DNA from 2 places in the Agarivorans sp. Alg241-V36 genome. Region 1 is predicted to be linked to the other one. Evidence: predicted binding sites of a transcription regulator. Region 1 holds the regulator's gene; the other holds the start of a gene.
The links. Region 1 encodes MetJ, which represses methionine synthesis genes. Its sites were predicted from a motif close to TAGACGTCTAGACGTCTA; they were not measured.
Positions count from the first base shown of each region.

Region 2: a site for MetJ is predicted at 5,582-5,599, ahead of metK (methionine adenosyltransferase). Genes of this name have one in related genera too.

Region 1 is NZ_UNRE01000006.1:394,093-402,514, reverse strand. It holds gene G6R11_RS15905 (DUF1422 family protein) at 1-137, opposite strand, end outside; gene fabR (HTH-type transcriptional repressor FabR) at 147-767, opposite strand; gene G6R11_RS15895 (alpha-amylase family protein) at 1,057-2,709, shown strand; gene metL (bifunctional aspartate kinase/homoserine dehydrogenase II) at 2,793-5,204, opposite strand; gene metB (cystathionine gamma-synthase) at 5,233-6,390, opposite strand; gene metJ (met regulon transcriptional regulator MetJ) at 6,543-6,842, shown strand; gene G6R11_RS15875 (hypothetical protein) at 7,270-7,935, shown strand; gene rpmE (50S ribosomal protein L31) at 8,289-8,422, opposite strand, start outside.
Region 2 is NZ_UNRE01000010.1:162,651-171,072, reverse strand. It holds gene epd (erythrose-4-phosphate dehydrogenase) at 1-734, opposite strand, end outside; gene tkt (transketolase) at 819-2,813, opposite strand; gene G6R11_RS20135 (chloride channel protein) at 3,020-4,291, shown strand; gene G6R11_RS20130 (hypothetical protein) at 4,529-5,074, shown strand; gene metK (methionine adenosyltransferase) at 5,639-6,790, shown strand; gene G6R11_RS20120 (SprT family zinc-dependent metalloprotease) at 6,888-7,364, shown strand; gene rsmE (16S rRNA (uracil(1498)-N(3))-methyltransferase) at 7,472-8,203, shown strand; gene gshB (glutathione synthase) at 8,204-8,422, shown strand, end outside.

The DNA.
Region 1 (8,422 bases):
TGCATAATGGCCAGCACAAAGGCAATAATTGGAAACACCGAGAACCTTAGCTCAGGCACCGTAAACAAAGCCAAGCTGGCGTTACCACATAAACCTGCAATAAAAGCCAACAATAGTAGCGATTTTCTTACCTTCATATTCACCTCTTAACTTAAGGCTTCCGAGCGATTGTAGAGTGCCGCTCCCTTGGCAACAATGCGTAACTGTTTAATGGTTTTATCGGCTAACAACTGCCTATCAAACTCCGCTAAATCTAAGGCCGATGCACCAGCATTGAAAACAATAATCACCATAGCTTCGGCTTGCATTTGCGCATCACCTCTTGGGCAGCGATATTGCAGCTCCAAATAGTCGGTAAGCTCGGCAATAAAATGAGCAATCTCGCGGGCCACCGCGGCCCTAAAGGCCGGGGATGTCCCAGAACGCTCACGCAATAACAAACGAAACACATTAGGATTGTTATAAACAAACTCCATAAAGGTTTCCACCGAGGTGCCAATAACACTGCCACCACTGGCAATAATTCGTTGCCGCGCTTGGCGCATAAGTTGGCGCAAGGTTAAGCCGCCTTCATCTACTAAGGTTAGCCCTAGTTCTTCCATATCGGAAAAGTGACGATAAAAAGAAGTAGGCGCAATACCCGCTTCCCTAGCCACTTCCCTAAGACTTAAGCTCGACAAGCCACGCTCGGCACTTAGCTGACTAAATGCTGCATCAATAATTGCTCTGCGTGTTTTCTCTTTTTGCTGGGCCCTAACGCCGCTCATAAACCTGCCACTTCCTTTCTATTTATAGGGCTATCATACCGTGAGTCGTAAAAAACCCAAATCGAACAATGCAAATCCTCACAAACCAAGTTTTTAACTGCGAATCGTTTCAAGGCCAGAATAAATCCAATGAAAACCATTTCATAAAAAAACAATATTCTCAATTAAACAAAAGATGCGAGCCAGGTCAATTTTCCATCAACCTGAAAACGCTATCAAGTATCTAGTCGCGCAGCGCTGTGGTTAACTGATTTGCAAAACAGGTAGTTGAAGTTTACAAGGAATAGAAATGACATTTAAGAGAGCTTCTCTAGCAACATCTTTAGCTCTGCTTTTAGCCGCATGCGGAAGCAGTGGAGATAGTGGTTCAGGTGATGGCGATTCAGGCTTAACGCCGCCAACTAATGCCATATCAATTAGTACTGCCAGAGAAGCTGCTCAAGATCGGCTTCCTTGTGAAACCGCTACTGGCGAGTTTTGTGACTTAAGAATCTACCAGGTAATGACTGAGTCATTTGTAAATGGTGATGGAAATATAGGTCATGGTGAAGGTTACGGAACAAGCCACCATATGGGCGATATTCAAGGTATTATCGATTCTCTTGATTATATCGCAGGACTGGGAGTTAATGCGCTTTGGCTAACCCCTGTTTTCGAATCAGCCCCTGTTGGCGGTCAAAGCATTTGGGATGATCGCTTAGATGCAACAGGTTACTTCGCTAGTGATTTCTTTAAAATCGACCCTAACTTTGGTGATTTAGATAAAGCAAAAGAACTAGTCACTAAAGCTCATGAGAAAGGCTTATATGTGTTTTTTGATGGCGTCTTCGGCCATCATAAAGAATCAGTTATTGAAGCTTCTCCGAACGGTTTAACTCCTGCGGGTGGTCACAATCCTGTAGATTATACAGACCCTGATACCTTGGCCTTTTTCCAAGAAGTTACTGAATACTGGACTACAGAGCTTTGTCTTGATGGCTGGCGCTTAGATCAAGCGTATCAAGTACCATTAAGTGCCTGGAGTGAGATTCAACAAACACTTACCGAAGCAGGAACCACCAATGCCGCAAATAGTGCCTGTAATGTAAATGGCACACAATGGGGAACCTTAGGTTACATGGTTGCCGAAATATGGAAAGGTAATGACGATATCGTTGATGAAGCATACGGAAGCAACGCTTCTCCAGGCTTGCCTTCTGCTTTTGACTTTGGCCGTCGTTACGCTTTAGTACAAACTCTAGCAGCGGAAGAGGATGTAGCCAATAGTGGTAACAAAAGTAAAGCTCCCACCACTCTTTTAGAAGATTGGAACTCTCACAGAACCTTTCCGGATCATGCCCAGCCAAACTTAATGTTAGGCAATCACGACTTAGTGCGCTTTGGTGACTTAATTCAACGCGGTATTTTAGGTAATTACTGGGAGCGCCATAAAGCAGCCTTCTCATATATGGCAGCTTATAGTGGACCAATCACTTTCTACTACGGGGAGGAAATTGGTGACGAGGTGCCTAACTACTCAGGTAGACTCACTAATAACTGTGCAGAAAGAGGTTTGTGCGACGACCATGTAGCTCGCTCAAGTGCGAAGATCGCTGGCGTTACCGACGGGTTCACACCTAGCACCGAACAGCAAGACTTAATGGACTACCTGTCAAATCTAATGGAAGTGCGTAAAAACAATCCGGCGTTGTATGAAGGTAGTGTACAAAATCTTTATGTAGACAGTAGCCTGCTGGTTATTTCAAAAGAAACTGACTCACAGCAGATAGTTTACTTTTTGAATACATCAACAACAGATAGAACTGCCAATCTATCTACAAGCTTAGTGAATGATAATGCTCAACTAAAAGATCTGATTAGTGGAGATGTAATAACAGCAGATGGAAACAGTTTGGAAGTGGCAATAAGTGGTTTGAGTGGGCGCTTATTGTTAGTTGAGTAAAGACCTTCTCTCGTTTGTAAACACCCTTAATATCCTGTTTGGCCTCTTAGTTTAAGAGGCCTTTTTTTTGCTTGATATTTGCCTTACTTAATACTCTTACAAAGGCTAACTAAATCAGCCTGAATGGCACCAGCAGTCACTTCTCTGCCAGCCCCTGGCCCTTGAATCACCAAAGGATTTTGCTTGTACCACAAGCTCTCAATGGCAAATATATTGTCGCAAGGTTTAAGGTTAGCAAAGGGATGTAGGGCATCAATGGCAGACAGGCCAACTTCAGCCTGCCCTTTTTGATTCACTTTTGCTAAAAAGCGAATCACTTTGCCTTGGCGTTTAGCATCGTTAAAGGCTTCTAGCATGCTTTGGTCTAGCTCGCTCATCGCATCCAAAAATTGCTCTACACTTAAGGCCGCTAAATGCTCTGGTACTAAAGAACTAAGTGAAATATCCGCCAGTTCCAATTCTAAACCCGCTTCCCTAGCTAAAATAAGCAACTTACGTTGCACATCTTTACCGGAGAGATCTTCACGTGGGTCAGGTTCGGTTAAGCCTTGATTAAGCGCATCGGCCAATAAGTCTGAAAATGCTACGGTTCCGTCATATTGCTGGAATAACCAACTCAAGGTACCCGAGAATATTCCTGAAATGGCATGAATTTCATCACCAGAATCTCGTAAGCTTTGAATGCTTTTTTGCACCGGCAAACCAGCGCCAACCGTAGCATTGCTCAACCACTGAGCGCCATGGTCGCTAAAAGCTTGTTGCAATGCCGTGTAGTTAGCTTGCTCACTCGCTCCAGCGTGCTTGTTTGCGGTGATTAAGTGAAAACCATGGCGAGCAAATTCTGCATAATACGCACTTAGCGCTTCGCTGGCGGTTATGTCTAACACTGCCAGCTCGTCGTAGGGGTGGCGTTTTAATTTGTCGAATAGCTCTGGCCAAATAAGCGGCGTATTGGCTTCAGTATTATCAAGCTGCTCTAGATTTAGGCCGGCAAAGTCTAAGTGCCCAGCTTTACTTGAAAATACACCCGCTAAGCTAAGTTCAAGCTCATGCTGCTGTGCCAAGGTAGTTTGCTGCTGGTCAAATAGCTCTAGCCACTGGCTGCCAATATTGCCCTTGCCAAATACCACCAAACCCAACTTGTTTTTTTGTTTGAATAGGTGGCTGTGCAAATCTTTTAATAGTGGCTCTAAGGTGATTTTTCTCACCACCGCACACAAGCTTAATTTGTCGGCACTGGAGTGAATAAACTCCAGTGGCTGCTCAGCTAAGTGTTGAAAAAACTGATAACACTGCTGCGGGTTATCACACACGCCTGCGCCCACTAGCGCCACCAAGCTATAGCCTTCGCTGCGGTTAATTTTCTGAATATGAAATTGGCTAGCCAGCTGATCGATTTTTGCCAAGGCTTCATCGACTAATTCGCAAGTGTAAGCCATACGCAACGAGCCTGTTTCGCTGTGCTTATGACGAGTAGCTGGCGCTAGGTGATGGTTGGCTAAAGCTTCTAACAAGGCCGTAGCATTAAGCGTAAAGTCTTGGGTAAAGGTAAGCTCTAGCAGCACCACATTATCTACCGAGGTAACAATTTTTGCGCTGTGGCTATTAGTACCTTTGCGGTGAATAAGAGTTTGACCATCGTTGGGAGCGTAACTGCAGCGCAAGTTCACCTTTTGCCGAGAACGCGCCAGTGGTTCCAGCGTGCGAGCATGCAATACCGAGGTGCCAATGCGCGATAGCTCAGCCGCCTCAGCAAGTGCTAGGTTTTCTAGCAATACCGCGTCTTTAACCAAGCGAGGATCGGCACTATAAATACCCGCAACATCGCTCCAAATTGTAGTAGAAACAGCATCTGCCAAGGCCGCAAGCTCTGTGGCCGAGTAGTCACTGCCATTACGACCTAAGGTCACTGTACGTTGCTCACTATCGCTGCAAATAAAGCCGGTAACTACCACTCTACAAGCTGGTTTATCTGCTAAGCAGCTAGCTAACAATGGCGTGCTTTGCGCGACATCTACTTGCGGTTGAGTGGATAACTCGGCTTTAAAAAACTGGCGAGAATCTAACCACTCGGCTTGGCAATCTTGAGAACTTAATAAAGCAGCTAATAAACGGGCAGACCAACGTTCGCCAAAAGAGAGTACCTCGTTGCAGGTAAAGGCTGTAAGCTCACCTTCAAGCAAGCTAGCTATTTGATGATGCTCACCATCTAGCGCACTCAAAATCGGCTTAGCGGCGGTTTCATCAAGCAGCTCATTAACCAACTTGCTTTGAAACTCAATTAAACCTTTAAGTGCATCAGCCGCGGCATTGTCGGCCTGTTTAGCCAATTCAATAATGTTAATTAAGCGGTTGGTGGTTTTACCGGCCGCCGATACCACAATTAAGTCTTGCGCTTGAGTATGCTTGGCAACAATCGCCGCCACTCGCTTAAAGCACCCAGCATCAGCTAAGCTGCTGCCGCCAAATTTATGCACATGCCTATTCACTGACATGGATTACCTCTCTACAACGCTGGCTTTACTACAGTTGGGCAAAAGCCTGCTGTAAATCATCCACTAAATCTTGTGCATCTTCCAAACCAACCGATACACGTAATAACTGATTAGAAATTCCCGCTTCAGCTAAGGCCTCACTCGACATCGCAGCATGGGTCATGGTGGCTGGGTGAGCAATTAAGCTTTCTACGCCACCTAATGACTCCGCTAAAGAAAATAGCTGCAAGCTTTTCAAGAATTTAACCATTTGGCTTTCTTCTAAGTTCAATTCAAAACTGAACATAGCACCAAAACCCTTTTGCTGACTTTGCGCTAAAGCATGTCCTGGGTGCTCTGGCAAACCAGGGTAGTAAATCGCGCCCACCGCCTCTTGTTGTTGCAAACACGCCACCAAGGCTTGAGCATTCTGCTGGTGCACATTCATACGTGCTTTAAGGGTGCGCAGGCCGCGTAAAGTAAGGTAAGAATCAAAAGCCGAACCGGTTAAACCTAAACAGTTTGCCCACCACGCTAATTGCTCGGCCAATTCTTGATTAGCCGCTACCACCATGCCAGCCACTACATCTGAGTGACCGTTAATGTATTTAGTAGCAGAGTGCACCACAATATCGGCGCCCAACAAAATCGGCGTTTGCAAAGCAGGAGACAAGAAGGTGTTATCAACCACTACCAAGGCACCCACGGCATGAGCCTGTTCGGCAATCGCTTTAATATCTACAATGCGTAACAGTGGGTTGCTAGGCGTTTCTAACCACACCAATTTAGGCTTTTTAGCCAACAGCTCGGTTAGCGCGCCTTGGTCATTTTGATCAACAAAGGCCACCTCAAAGGCATTTTTCTTGGCTAAGCTGTCAAATAAGCGGTAACTGCCGCCGTAACAATCGTGTGGAGCAACCAACAAATCACCCGGCTCTAACAAGGCGGTAACCAAGTTTACTGCCGACATACCAGTGTTAGTAATCACCGCACCAGCACCATGTTCTAAATCGGCAATCGCCTCGGCCAGTATGTGACGAGTCGGGTTACCCGAACGGCTGTAATCAAATTGGCGCTTTTGGTTAAAATCAGCAAAGCTGTAGTTGCTCGATAAATAAATAGGTGGCACTACCGCACCGTGTTGGGTATCACTTTCAATACCGCTGCGTACTGCTATAGTAGCCGCTTGAAGATCTTTTAAAGACATTGCTGATTCACTCCCTCAATTTATCCTGCCACTTTACCACTAGCAAAAAAGACGTCAACACTTCTAGACGTCTAAATGTCTTTGCTGTTGGATTGCTAAGTGGCATTTCCCCCGTTACAATAGGGTCTCTTTAGTTTGGTGTGTATTGCAGAATGTCGACAGATTGGAATGGTGAGTGGATCAGCCCTTATGCTGAACACGGTAAAAAAAGCGAACAAGTTAAAAAGATTACGGTATCTATCCCACTAAAAGTGCTAAAGATATTGACCGATGAGCGTACCCGTAGACAAATAAACAACCTACGCCACGCCACTAACAGTGAGCTACTTTGCGAAGCATTTTTACACGCCTACACTGGGCAACCCCTGCCCGACGATAGCGACCTGCAAAAAGACAAACCCGACCCGGCTTTAGAAAAAGCCGTGCAAGCGGAATTGGATAAAGAAGAATAAGATACTAGGAAGCCGCTCATTGAGCGGCTTTTTTGTTTGTAATGAGTCCCCAAGTATACTTGGTACTTCTCGGTAAAAAGCAAAGCTTGCCTCCATTCGCTATATTCTTCATCCGTTAGCTCTGCGCATTGGTTTCGCCTTCGGCGACGTCATTTTCTTTGAACAACCAAAGAAAACGAAGCAAAAGAAAGGTTGCCCCGCATTATCTTAACCCTGCGATGCTCAGTTTAAAGCGCGCCTGCGCAACTCGCTTCGCTCAAACAGTGCTTGGCTTAATCGCTTTAAACTTCCGCTACTCGGCGATAATGAAGGGAATAGAGAAAACTCGCTGCTAGCGCACAGACCCTTTCCCTACTGAAATAGATTTTCATATATCTTAGCTCAGCGTTATTTGACTGCCTTTTACGTATGTCAGTAGAGTACCTTTATGGAAGAGGGAATATCGGGGCTAACAATGAAAAGAAAAGAATTACAGCTCAATCAAAGAAAGTCGAAATGCAAAACATGGGCTCAAGAGCGCGTTGATGGCAGCTTGGGTTACCGCGATATGCGCCAGCTACGTACAAAATTAATAGAAAAACTATCCGCAAATCTAGCTAAAGACTTTGATCTAAATATCCACAATGTGAGAGAGCACCTCAAAACACACATGCCTAGCTTCGAATTCGAATATCCATACCCAGACACTGAAGTTGATGTCGCCAAAGCTCTCTTAAGCTATCTAGATGGCGAAGATCCGTTCAAACGAAAACCAGGTAAACGTACTGTTAAACAACAGGTACATTATGCTGCACTTTTCGCATGGTTGGCTACAGACAACCTATCAGCAACAGCAATACTCTTCAGTAAAGATATATCTTCATTTAAAAGAGATATGGGGACTTTTGCAGAAGATATAGATGTTCGTCTAAATGAGAATAAAGACGACAATATGACCTCGTACCAGAGAAAAATGACCTACTTTAGTGAACTTCGTAATGTAGGCGGGAACACTGCGATCATGGAGAGAGCCAAACAGTACTTTATTGCCTATATGGATATGCATCACATAGAGCAGTGGGAAGAGTGGATAAAATCTAACAAGAGAAGCTAGGCTGATATCTTTTTATTATCTGCACATCACAGCAATACCAATCTCCTTTAAGCTAATACTCAATCAATCGGTTAGCTCTTTGGAAACGTTATATGCTGAGAATTAATATAAAAAATGTACATATCGAAGGTTCAACCATCATCGCTATAAGCTCGATTTTGGCAGTTTTAGTATTAAGTGTCGCTTTTGTTGCGCTTAGTTAGATCCATTGAACAAATTTATAACTAGAAGTATCTAGCAAGAGCACCGCTACACATAGGTTGAAAGCACACTAAGTCCTCGGTCCAACTATAGACACAAAAAAAGCGCCCTTAGGCGCTTTTCGTTTGCTGTGTAGCGTAAATAAGGCTGGCTTATTTTTTGCCCAATACAGCGAATTTCTTGTTGAAACGATCAACACGACCACCGGTATCAACGTTACGTTGCTTACCAGTGTAGAACGGGTGACATTTGTCACATACGTCTAGGAACATAGAACCAGTGCGAG
Region 2 (8,422 bases), on a different contig from region 1:
ACGTTCTGCGTTGGCACCCTTACCGCAATTGCTTCAAATTTACCTGCAAATTTAGGCAAGATCCGCTCTACACCTTTGGCCAGCTTAGTATCAACCGGGATAATTGATTGCCCTGCAGCACGTGTTCTGCGCAAGTCGGTATGGTAGGCATCAATCACTTGCTGGTCGTTCATGGCCGAGTGAATTGTAGTAATAGTACCACATTCAACCCCAAAGGCTTCATCTAAGACCTGTATCACCGGCACAATGCAATTGGTGGTACAAGAGCCATTAGACACCACTTTATCGCTGCTACTTAATAGCTGGTCATTTACACCATAGACCACTGTTTGATCTACGCAAGGATCGGCAGGATGAGAAAACAAAACTTTTTTAGCCCCTGCGTCAATGTGCATTTGCGCATCGGCCACCGAGCTAAAACGACCGGTACATTCCATCACAATATCTACAGCGAGCTCTTGCCAAGGCAAGCTACTTGGCTCGCTTTGATGCAATAACTGAATGACTTGACCTTCTACCGACAATGTTTCGCCTTGCAGCAGTACATCTTCTGCAAAAGTGCCGTGAGTAGAATCGTACTTAAGTAGGTGAGCCATGGCCTCTGGGCTTGCCAGTTCATTGATAGCGACAATTTTAATTTGGTGCTGACGATGAGATTCAAACAGTGCCCGCACTACACTGCGGCCAATTCGACCAAAGCCATTAATGGCTACTCTAATAGCTTGATTAGGCATACTAATCGCCTTTATATAACGCTAAAACAAAGAACCCTCTTAGCAGAGGGTTCTATTTTTTACTGAATTACACCAAGCGCGAGCTTATAGTAATTCGTTAGCCATGCTCACTAAGTTCTCTTTAGTGAAGCCAAATAGCTTGAATAGTTCACCAGCTGGCGCTGATTCACCAAAGGTAGTCATACCTAGTACTTTACCGTCGAAGCCAACGTACTTGTACCAGAAGTCGGCAATACCGGCCTCTACAGCAATACGCTTGCGAACAGCATTTGGTAATACTGACTCACGGTATTCAGCTGATTGCGCATCAAATACATCGGTAGCAGGCATAGACACTACACGTACTGCTTTGCCAGCAGCTGTTAGTTCTTCGTAAGCCGCTACAGCTAGCTCAATTTCAGAACCGGTTGCGATTAAGATAAGCTCTGGCGTGCCAGCGCTATCTTTAAGTACATAACCACCACGAGCAACATCAGCTAATTGCTGAGCATCACGCGCTTGAGGCGCTAAGCCTTGGCGAGAGAAAATCAATGAGGTTGGGCCGTCGGTGCGTTCTACCGCATGACGCCAAGCCACTGCAGACTCAACAGAGTCACATGGACGCCAAGTGCTCATGTTAGGCGTTAAACGTAAGCTTGCAGTTTGCTCAACCGCTTGGTGAGTTGGACCATCTTCACCCAAACCAATTGAATCGTGAGTGTAAACGAAGATCGCAGGTTGCTTCATTAAGGCAGCCATGCGAAGAGCGTTACGTGCATATTCCATAAACATTAGGAAGGTTGCGCCGTAAGGCTTTAAGCCACCGTGCAAGGTCATACCATTCATAATGGCCGACATACCAAACTCACGCACACCGTAGTGCATGTAGTTACCTGATGCATCTTCAGCAGTAACCGCTTCAGAGCCAGACCACATAGTAAGGTTAGATGGTGCTAAGTCAGCACTACCACCTAGTAGCTCTGGCAATTTAGGGCCAAAGGCTTCTAGTGTTTTCTGAGAAGATTGGCGGGTGGCAATCTTAGCTTGGCTTTCTTGCAATTCGCTAATGTAGTTATCGGCAAACTCTTTCCAATCACTTGGAAGTTGACCGTCTACACGACGCTTAAACTCAGCCGCTAGCTCTGGGTGAGCAGCTTCGTAGCCAGCAAACAACTGGTTCCACTCAGACTGAGATTTCTCACCATTTGGTTTTGCATCCCAAGCTTGGTAAACATCTTGTGGGATATCAAAAGCAGCATGTGGCCAGTTTAAGAACTCACGTGCCGCTGCAATTTCTTCAGCGCCTAGTGGAGCACCGTGACAATCGTGGCTACCAGATTTGTTTGGCGAACCAAAACCAATCACAGTTTTACAACAAATCATGGTTGGACGTTTAGTCTCTGCTTGAGCAGCTTTAATTGCCGCGCTAATCGCCTCGCTATCGTGGCCGTCAACACCACCAATCACGTGCCAACCGTAAGATTCAAAACGCTTAACTGTGTCGTCGGTAAACCAACCTTCTACTTCACCATCAATTGAGATGCCATTGTCATCCCAGAATGCGATTAACTTACCTAAGCCTTGAGTACCCGCCAAAGAACATGCTTCGTGCGAGATACCTTCCATCAAACAGCCATCACCTAAGAAGGTGTAAGTGTAGTGATCAACTACTGGGAAACCGTCGCGGTTAAATTGCGCAGCCAAAATTTTCTCAGCTAGCGCCATACCTACAGCGTTGGTAATACCTTGACCTAGTGGGCCAGTGGTAGTTTCTACGCCCGGTGCGTAACCATACTCTGGGTGACCTGGAGTTTTTGAGTGCAATTGGCGGAAGTTTTTAAGCTCTTCAATAGGTAGTTGATACCCAGAAAGGTGCAGTAGAGAATACAGCAACATAGAGCCATGGCCGTTAGATAGAATAAAGCGGTCACGGTCTGCCCAGTTTGGGTCAGTTGGGTTGTGTTTCAAAAAGTCGCGCCATAGTACTTCAGCAATGTCAGCCATTCCCATTGGTGCACCAGGGTGACCAGAGTTAGCTTGCTGAACTGCATCCATGCTTAAAGCACGAATAGCGTTGGCGTATTGACGACGAGAAGACATGAATTTCTCCTGCAAATATTAGGGCTATAGGGTATCGAGAGGCGCGTATTGTCACAAAGTCAACGGTGTTACTCAATATTTATCTAAAAAGAATCCTTAGTTTTATGAAATTTTTCTGCTGAATGCTTAAGCAATCGCATATTTACAGTCTGAATCTTCGTGATAAAGTCTTGATATAAGAACTAAACAAGGACGCTAGACAAAAAATGGCTAACAATTTTGCTTTTCGCAGCCGCAGCTTTTTTGTTTACCTATTCATTGGTTTGTTCTCTAGTGGCTTGGCCTTGTTATTTAGTGACCTCGCCCACCTCAACCCTAACCAACTACTAAGCACGCCTTTACCCGCCTATTCGCTGCCTTTTATTGCCGCTATTTGCATCTTGTTGTTTGAGCGATTGTTTACTCGTTATAAACAGGTGGGCTTAATTTTTGTGGTAAAGGCTTATCACTTTGATGAGGGGCGGCTGCACTGGGGCAACCTGGTGTATCAATTTGCGGTGGGCCTGTTGTTAACCTGGGGAGGCTATGCCGTTGGAATCGTTGGCCCAGCTTGTTATCTGAGTGCGGTAGTTGCCAGTAACTTATCTTACTCTGCGCGCTTAACCGAAGGCCAAGTACGCTTAAGTGTAGCCTGTGGCACAGCCGCAGCAGTAGCGGCTTTATTCAATGCGCCATTAGCAGGCACAGTGATAGCGTATGAGCTGGTAATGCGCCGCTTTAATTGGCGATCTATTGCAACTATCGCCGTAGTGGCCTTTACCGCAAGCGTCATATCGCAGCTGCACGGCGGCAGCATGTTAAGTATTGATTTACCGCAGCAGTCGTTTCAGTGGCATGGCTTAGCGCAGTTTGCCCTACTGGGTATGCTATGTGGCCTATTCGCCACTTTATTGGTGAAGTTGATTCGCGCAATGCCCAAACTAAACCGCAACTATGCAGTTAGCATTGCAGCAAGCGTGACTGCAGTAGCAGGCTTACTCAACCCACAATGGTTAGGGCTAGAACCCATCACGCCGAACGGTTTACTTTACTGGGAATTAGGCCTCGGCGAGCAGCACCTTTGGCTACTAGCTAGGATAGTGCTCACCACTGTAGCACTGGCCTTTGCGCTTCCAGGAGGCAGCTTAGGACCAATGTTGGTTATTGGCGGAATTTTAGGCAGCATTATTGGTGATGTCATTCCTAACAGCGCCGACTTAATGCTGGTAATAGTGGGAATGGGCGCGATGTTTGGCGCAGTGTTTCGCACACCTTGGGCAGCATTTCTGCTGATTACCGAGCAAACCATGCAAGTGGAAATAGTAATTCCAGCCATAGTCGCATGTTTATGTGCCAGTGCCATAGCCAAATACATCTTCCGTTCGCCAAGCTTGATTGAGCAACAATTACTCAACGCACAAATCCGCCTAATCAATAGCCCAGTGCTGGTTAAGGAAGAGAACAAAATCCTAGACAGCGAGCCCCTGCAACAGCGCTAATTTGAAATAGACTCTATAAATAGATACCCAAGTCAGCCTTAGCCATCCCCCCAAACTAGGCTGAGTCGAGCTGATAATGGCAGTCAAATAAGGACGATTTAGAAGTAATTCCCCGAAAAAACTAAGCATTCTAAAAATGAGAACGGTATCACAGAAAAATACGATAGGCTTACGGACTCGAGTGTTCTAGAATGGCAAAGATATTAATAGTGGCTTTGTATTTTATAGGGAATTTTTATGCGCCGCCCAGTTGTACTGTTAATAGTGGCTTTATTTTCCGGCCAAGTTTTTGCTGCCGTAAATACTGACACTACCACCTTTAAGGCTAATAGCCGGGTGATAGAAAGCTTCAGCGATGAACATGGTAAAACAACCAAACACATACCTAGCATCAAGAAGTTCGATGCTGGCCAATACTTCTATTCGCAAGCTCTTAAGTACCACGACTTTGTCTGGTCATGTAAGGAATACAATGATAAAGGCCAATGCCTAGACTTAACACGTAGCCCTCGCCCCCCTATTCGCTTAGTTTCGTTTGTGCACGACCGAAACGATCACAGTAAAATTCAAGCTGATTTGGTGATGCTTTATAACCAGAAAAATGAAAAGAAAATTGAGCTGATCAATTTAAGTGAAGACAGGACTGCTCGTAGCAAATATCAAATATCTACCCTACCGGTGGTAGTGATTGTGCGTGGTGATAAAGAAATCGCCCGAAAAACTGGACTCGAAACTAGAGAAAACATGGTCAACTGGATTAAGCACGAGCTTAGTAAGCCTTAGATAACCAGAGCTCGGGATAATAAACCGATTTCTAGCGGCTATTTTTACTTATTTCGGTGTTGCAGCTACTTGCAATAGACTAGCTATTGGCGCGCAGCTTCGCCTTGAACTAAGCAAAACTATCTCGCCAGAAACATCAAGCTAAATTAAATGCTGGGTTCTAGAGTTTTCGTCACTTCCTTATCCCGAGTTCAGGTTAAATAAGGCGAGTTGATTCAAGTTAGTTGAATACTTAGCCGCATCAGTGATGCGGCTAAGTGCTTTATAATCCAAGCGTAAAATGGCAGCCAGCACTTCTTGGCAGTCATAATCCTCAGAATGGTCCGTACTTTCCTTAAAGACCAACCTCCAGCATGCAAGGCTGCTAGTTCAAAACGTCCCACCGCATTCAGCAATATCTTTAAGTGAAAGACGGCTTGCCATCGAGCAAACACAATAAAACTAATCTGCCAATGTGAATTATTTTCATTAATAAGCGCTAGCAAATCTCTCAGCCCTCACTTAGAATAGACGTCCAGATGGTAAAACATCCATACGTATATAATTCATTTACGAGATATAAACATGGCTACTCATTTATTTACTTCAGAATCAGTGTCTGAAGGTCATCCAGACAAAATTGCAGATCAAATTTCTGATGCAGTATTGGATGCGATCTTAGAGCAAGACCCCAAGGCACGTGTAGCCTGTGAAACCTACGTAAAAACCGGCATGGTAATGGTGGGCGGCGAAATCAATACCTCAGCATGGGTTGATATCGAAGAACTTGCTCGCTCAACAGTACGCGACATTGGCTACACCCACTCAGATATGGGCTTTGACGCCGACTCTTGCGCTGTACTTAACGTTGTGGGCAAACAAAGCCCAGACATTAACCAAGGTGTAGACCGCTCGCGCCCAGAAGAGCAAGGTGCTGGCGACCAAGGTTTAATGTTTGGTTATGCCACCAACGAAACCGACGTACTCATGCCTGCTCCAGTGACCTATTCTCACTTGCTGGTTAAGCGCCAAGCAGAAGTGCGCAAAAATGGCACGCTTGACTGGTTACGCCCAGATGCTAAATCACAAGTTACCTTTGCTTACGAGAACGGCATTATCACTGGTATCGACGCAGTAGTATTGTCTACTCAACACTGTGACAGCATTTCTACTGCCGATTTACGTGAAGCGGTAATGGAAGAAATCATTAAGCCAGTGCTACCAGCACAGTGGCTTAACGAAAAAACACAGTACCATATCAACCCAACTGGCCGCTTCGTAATTGGTGGTCCAATGGGCGATTGTGGTTTAACCGGTCGTAAGATTATTGTAGATACCTACGGCGGCATGGCACGCCATGGTGGCGGTGCATTCTCTGGTAAAGATCCTTCAAAAGTTGACCGCAGTGCCGCATACGCTGGCCGCTATGTAGCTAAAAATATTGTTGCTGCAGGTTTAGCCGATCGCTGTGAGATCCAAGTATCTTATGCAATTGGTGTAGCAGAGCCGACTTCAATCAGTATTGATACCTTTGGCACTGGAAAAATTGCCGATGACAAATTGGTTGCTTTAGTGCGTAAGCACTTCGACCTGCGCCCTTACGGTATTTTAAGCATGCTAGATTTAGAGCGTCCAATCTATAAAGCTACCGCTGCTTACGGCCACTTTGGTCGTGAAGAATTCCCTTGGGAAGCAACCGATAAAGCAGAACTACTAAAGAGTGAAGCAGGCCTATAGCCTTTAAACTCTCTCGCTAAACAAAGCCGAAAGCGTATAATCAACGATTATCCTTTCGGCTTTTTTATTGGCGTTTTACCGCTTAAGAACTCAACGCGTGCAGCAACTAACCCAACAAGTAGAACATTGTTTTACTCTGGCAGAAGCATTTTATAAACGCCGTTTTCCTCGCCCAGAGGTGGTGCTGTCATCGCGAAAGAGTAAAGTCGCAGGTAGCGCTAATTTAAGCCAATGGCGTTTGCGTTTTAATGCCCACTTCTACCAGCAACAACCACAGCACTTTTTAGCCCAAACAGTGCCTCACGAAGTGGCTCACCTAGTTTGTCATGCCATTTATGGCAGAGTAAAACCGCATGGAGTTGAGTGGCAGCAAATTATGCAGCAAGTATTCAACTGCTCTGCAGCAACCACTCATAGCTACTCACTGGAGCAACTAAAACTAGCCAGCTATGAATATCGCTGCGCCTGCCAAGTTCATCAGCTAAGCGTACGACGCCACAACAAAGTGCTTAAGGGTGCCAGTTATCAATGCCGCAAGTGCCACACGCCATTAATTGCCAACACTTCAAGCTAAACTAAATAGTATTAGCCCTGCTGCTGGGCTTAGGCGCTTTTTAGGTTTATCCTTTAACAGTCAGAACGTTAACTATTGCAGCTACCTAATGGAGCCTATTTTTCACCATGCGCATTCCTCGAATTTATCACTCTCAAGCTCTCTCACTTAATATGCTTACCGAGCTCGACGAAGAAGCCGCCAATCATGTTGGGCGCGTATTACGCATGGAAGCGGGGCAACAGTTGGAACTGTTTAATAGTGATGGCAATAATTATGCGGCAACCATAGAAAGTGCCAGTAAAAAACACGTCACGGTGAAGATTACCGCCGTAGAGGAAAACCCCAGTGAATCTCCACTTAATATCCATTTAGGCCAAGTAATTTCTCGTGGTGACCGAATGGAATTTACCATTCAAAAATCTGTTGAACTGGGGGTAAATAAAATTACCCCACTAACTAGCGAGCGCTGCGGGGTTAAGCTCAATCAAGAACGTTTTGAGAAAAAGCGCCAGCAGTGGCAGAAAATCGCCATTGCCGCTTGCGAGCAGTCAGGGCGCAGTGTTGTACCAGAAATAGCGCCACTGCAAAGCCTAGAACAATGGGCGAGCGAAGAGTCTGCCGCTATGAAGTTGAATTTGCACCCAAAGGCCCCATATAGCATTAAGACCCTGCCAACTCCTGAACATGGAGTGAGGCTGCTGATTGGGCCAGAAGGTGGCTTAAGCGAGCAAGAAATTGAAAGCTGCAACCAGCATCAGTTTCAAGAGACAATTTTAGGGCCACGAGTGCTGCGAACTGAAACCGCAGCCCTTACGGCTATCACCGCTTTGCAATGTCAATTTGGAGACTTAGCATAAATGAGCATTAAACTTGGTATCGTGATGGATCCCATCGCCAACATTAACATCAAAAAAGATTCTAGTTTCGCCATGTTGCTAGAAGCTCAATCACGCGGCTACGAAATTTACTATATGGAGATGCAAGATCTCTATTTAGATGGCGGCAGAGCGGCAGCAAATATGCGCCCATTGGCCGTACAACAGGACGAGCAGTCATGGTATGAGCTTGGTGGTGCA